DNA from 2 places in the Herbaspirillum sp. BH-1 genome. Region 2 is predicted to be linked to the other one. Evidence: predicted binding sites of a transcription regulator. Region 2 holds the regulator's gene; the other holds the start of a gene.
What was found. The regulator FliA, encoded in region 2, starts transcription of late flagellar genes. The targets are predictions, from matches to a motif close to CTAAAGTTTNNNNNNNNNNNGCCGNTA.
Positions count from the first base shown of each region.

Region 1: HBH1_RS17050 (DUF5610 domain-containing protein) is a predicted target of FliA. The motif match lies at 1,127-1,153, and genes of this name have one in related genera.

Region 1 is NZ_PKOI01000013.1:75,245-77,637, reverse strand. It holds gene HBH1_RS17055 (deoxyguanosinetriphosphate triphosphohydrolase) at 1-782, shown strand, start outside; gene HBH1_RS17050 (DUF5610 domain-containing protein) at 1,253-2,002, shown strand; gene HBH1_RS17045 (Tex family protein) at 2,129-2,393, opposite strand, start outside.
Region 2 is NZ_PKOI01000007.1:240,206-242,598, forward strand. It holds gene flgM (flagellar biosynthesis anti-sigma factor FlgM) at 1-155, shown strand, start outside; gene HBH1_RS12360 (flagella synthesis protein FlgN) at 186-644, shown strand; gene HBH1_RS12365 (RNA polymerase sigma factor FliA) at 908-1,645, opposite strand; gene HBH1_RS12370 (MinD/ParA family ATP-binding protein) at 1,651-2,393, opposite strand, start outside.

The sequences.
Region 1 (2,393 bases), on a different contig from region 2:
GCGGCTTCGAGCACAACCTACAGAGCCTGCGCGTGGTCGATGAGCTGGAGCAGCACTATGGCGCCTTCGATGGCCTGAACCTCACCTTCGAAACCCGCGAAGGCATCCTCAAGCACTGCTCGCTGCACAATGCCCGGCAACTGGGGGACATCGGCGTGCGCTTCCTGGAAAAGAAACAGCCCTCGCTGGAAGCACAGCTGGCCAACCTGGCCGACGAGATCGCCTACAACAACCACGACATCGACGACGGCCTGCGCTCGGGCCTGCTGACCATGGAGCTGATGAGCGAAGTGGATTTCTTCGCCCGCCATCTGCGCGAAGTCGAACAGACCTATCCCGGCATCACCGGTCGCCGCGTGATCCACGAGACGGTCCGCCGCATGATCAACGCGCTCATCGTCGACCTGATCCAGACCGCCAGCACGCGCATCGCCGAGCTCGCGCCACGCGACATCGAGGATGTCCGCAACGCCCCGCCGCTCATTGCCTTCTCCGATGCCATGGCCGGCGAAGCGGCAGTGCTGAAGAAATTCCTGCGCGAAAAGCTCTACCGTCACTATCAGGTCAACCGCATGACCGCCAAGGCGCGGCGCATCATTGCCGAGATGTTTGCTGCCTTCATGGGTCAGCCCAGCCTGCTGCCACCGGACTATCAGGTCAAGGCAATGCATGATGACGCCCAGCAGCTGGACAAGCAGGCAAGAAAGGTCGCCGACTACATCGCCGGCATGACCGACCGTTACGCCATCCGCGAACATCGTCGCCTGTTCGTCATGGAATGAGCGGAGCAGGCTTTCCAGCTCATCCACATCCACGTCCATATCTACATCCTCATCGTCACTGAACGCAGCGTTTCGATACGCTGCGTTTTCTCTCAGCTCGGCCTTGGCAGCATGTCATCGTGATTTCATTGCATCACTGCAAATGAAATCCGCCTGCCACCACGGATCGGACATTTCGTTACATTTTTTCTGAAAAATTTTTTAGGGTGAGAGCCACCGTATCGACCCGCATCGGCTCGCCGCAAAGCCTTTACCGAAAAGGCTTTGCGTCAGATCGAACAAATCCACCGCAGTAAGTGCTGCCACCCGGACGAGGAAACTGACACCTGTTAATTTTTGTCAATATCAAGTCCGTCACGACCGGGCCGTTATGCAGGAATGGAGTGGCTCGTCATCCGACGCGCCATCATTTCCAGTGGATCCGTCTTCCCCCTTGATGCCCGGATCCCCTTTTTCTACAGGAGACCGTCATGGCCATCGGCAACACCACCGGCCTGGACAGCAAAACCCTGCTGCCCAGCACCACTTCCTCCAACGCTACCAACGGCGACAGCACTGCCTTGTCTGCCAATGCGTCCGGTACCTCCGGCACCAGCAATGACAAGATCGCCGAAGCCAGAAAGGCGAACCTGTTGACCGAAGCAGGCGCCAAGGCACAGTTCAACCTGTCCATCGTCCAGTCCTCGCTGGAGGTGTCACTGCAGAGCGGCAACGATCCGCTGTCGCTGGTCTACAAGACCGCCATCGAAAACATCAACGACATCCTGCGCCCTCAGTTGGGCGATCAGGCCGTGCAGAACGCAGCGTCCCAGGACAACTCGCCGGAAGGCACGGCCGGGCGCATCGTCTCCTTCATCACCAACATGTTCGACCTCTACAAGCAGAACAATCCCGACAAGGATGACGCGACCAACATCGACGACTACATGAACCTGATCTTCAAGGGCGTCGACCAGGGCTTCAAGGAAGCACGCGGCATCCTGGAAAGCCTGAGCGTCCTGCAGGGCGACATCGCCAGCAACATCGACAAGACCTATGACCTCGTGCAGAAGTCGCTGAATGACTTCATCAACAAGGTCAAGGGTGGCAAGCAGGAGGGTGGGGATAGTGAAGGCGGTGCCGACAACGGTGATGGCCAGGGTGGTACCGTGGTTGCCAGCGAGACCACCGTCAGTATCTCGGTATCGGTGAGCCAGACGCGGATCAGCACCACCGCATAGGATTGACGCCCGTAGATCCGGGCCGCTACGCGAACGAAAAAGAGGCTGTCCCCGCAAGGGAACAGCCTCTTTTCATTGCATCACATTAGCGTCGCCACAATGCCATTGCAGCGACGCGCAGTCAGTTCAACCGCGCAGTTTCGCAAACGCCGCCGCCATGGCATTGTTGCTCGGTGCCTGCTCGCGACCACGCTGGTTCTGGTGCTGCGACAGACGACGCGCATCGTTGCGGTCACCACGTTGCTCGTTGCGTGCACCCGGGGCCGGGGCGGTGTCGTTCAGGCGCATGGTCAGGGCGATGCGCTTGCGCTTCTCGTCCACTTCCAGCACCTTGACCTTGACCACCTGGCCGGCCTTGACCACGGTGTGCGGGTCCTTGACGTAGCTGTTG
Region 2 (2,393 bases):
CCAAGGTCAACAGCAACAGCAACAGTTTCGATGCCAAGAAAGTGGCTGAAATCAAGGCTGCCATCGCCAACGGCACCTTCCAGATCGATCCGGAAAAAGTGGCCAATGGCCTGATCGACACCGTCAAGACCCTGATCAGCGCCCGTCCGGCCTGATCGTCACTGCCTTCGCACAGGATCACCCGCATGAATCCGGCCAGCAATCTGCCCCTGGAACACGCTGCCCTGTCCCGCCTGGTCGAAAAACTGAATCAGGAACAGGCCTTGCTGGCTGAAGCCACCGCCGAAGGCCTGACCGACATCATCTCCGAAAAAGCCACCATCGTTTCCGACATGGCCACACTGGCCGGTAACCGCCACAGCCTGCTGGGCAGCCTGGGTTACAGCGAAGACGAGGCCGGCATGCAACAGTGGATGAACGAGCACGGCAGCGACGCCGACAAGGACGTCTGGGCCGGCCTGTTCGAACTGGCGCAGGATGCCAAGGAGCTCAACCGTGTCAACGGTTTGCTGATCGGCAAGAAGCTTTCGATCAACCAGAGCGCACTCACCATCCTGCAGGGCAAGACCGGCACCGGCAACTTCTACGGACCGGATGGACAGAACAGCATCAAATCTTCCGGCCGCAGGCTCGGCGTGGTCTGACCACCCTCCAAGCCGAGCGCCACGAGCGCAATCGACGCAGATACAAAGACCCCCGAGTGCCATGCCTCGGGGGTCTTTTTTTTGCGATGCAGATGCCTCAAGCTTTACCTGTTCAGCGCAATCTGGGTCAGGCCCAAGGCGGCACACAAGAGCTGTAAGCAAAAACGTCAAATTGGACACCTTTTTTCGATGGAATTGAAAACGGCTCCCGAAGGAGCCGTCAGAGCATGCCGGAGCGCGTCCTCCCGGACGCAAATCACGCCTCAGGCCACCCCACTCCACGAATGCTCCCGCAGATAGGAGCGCATGCGTGAGATTGCCTGGCTGTGCAGCTGGCACACGCGGGACTCGGACACGCCCATGACGGCGCCGATCTCCTTGAGGTTCATTTCCTGCTCGTAGTAGAGGGCCATCAGGATCTGCTCGCGCTCGGGCAGGGCCTTGATGGAATCCACCACGGCTTCGCGGAAGCCGCCGTTGATCAGGTTCTGCAGCGGGTCGTCATCGGACTCGGCGGTCTGGTAGCGGTCCAGGAAATGTTCATGACCACCATCGTCGTCGTGGAAATCCTCGTAGTAGATCAGCTGGTGCCCACCGCATTCACTGAGCAGCGACTGATACTCGGTGAGGCTGATCTTGAGGTGCTGCGCCACTTCGGTTTCCTGCGGCTGGCGACCGAGCTGCTGCAGCAAGGCCTGCATGGCTTCGTCTACCTTGCGGGCGTTCTGACGGATGCTGCGCGGCAGCCAGTCGCTGCTGCGCAGCTCGTCCAGCATGGCGCCGCGAATGCGTTGGACGGCATAGGTCTCGAACTGCGCGCCATGGGTCTCTTCGTAGCGGTTGACGGCGTCGAGCAAGCCCATCATGCCGGCCTGGATCAGGTCGTCCACCTCTACGCTAGGGGGCAATTTTGCCTTGAGCTGATGCGCCAGTTTCTTGACCAGCGGCGCATGCTGCTCCAGCACGTCGTTCTTGCCCTTTTTTCCCTTGACGTTATACATGCACGTCACACTCCCAGACTTGCACCATCGGTTGCCATTCCGTAAGTGCTGCGGGCCGTATCGGCCGCCGTGAATTGCTTGGACAGACGCTGGAAAGCCAGCGCCGCACCGGCAAAGGGAAACACATCCATCACCGCCCGCCCCTGACCAGTAGCACGGCGGATATGGTCATCGGCCGGGATGGCGCCGAGGAACTTCAACTGCGCCGCCAGATAGCGGCTGGCGGCCTGGGCCATGTTGGCGTAAACAGTACGCGCCTCGGCCTCGGTGGCATCATTGACGATCAGGCTGAAGGGACGCCGCCCGATGCGGTCGCTCAGGCTCTTCAGGAGCACATAGGCAGCCTTGATCGAGGTGGCCGTGGTCGATACCTGGATCACGATCTCACCCATTTCCATGGTCGGCACCGGCAGCGATTGGTCGCTCGCCAGCACGCCGTTGACCAGGGTGATCTCGGCCTGCTCGATAAGGCTGTCGAAAATCTCGGCCAGACGTCCGGCCTGCGGATCACTGGCGACCGGCACGCTGCGACGGGCAATACGGGCCATGGCAAAGCCTTCCGGCAGCATGCGGGTGGCCTCGCGCAAGGGACGCTCCATGCGCGCCACTTCCTGCAGCGTGGCCACGTCGTGGCGCAGACCGATGCGGGTCAGCAGCCCGGTGCTGGCCACGTCGCCATCGACAACCAGCACGTTATGCTTGGCCTGCGACAGGGACGCGGCAATATTGATGAGCATGGCACTCTTCT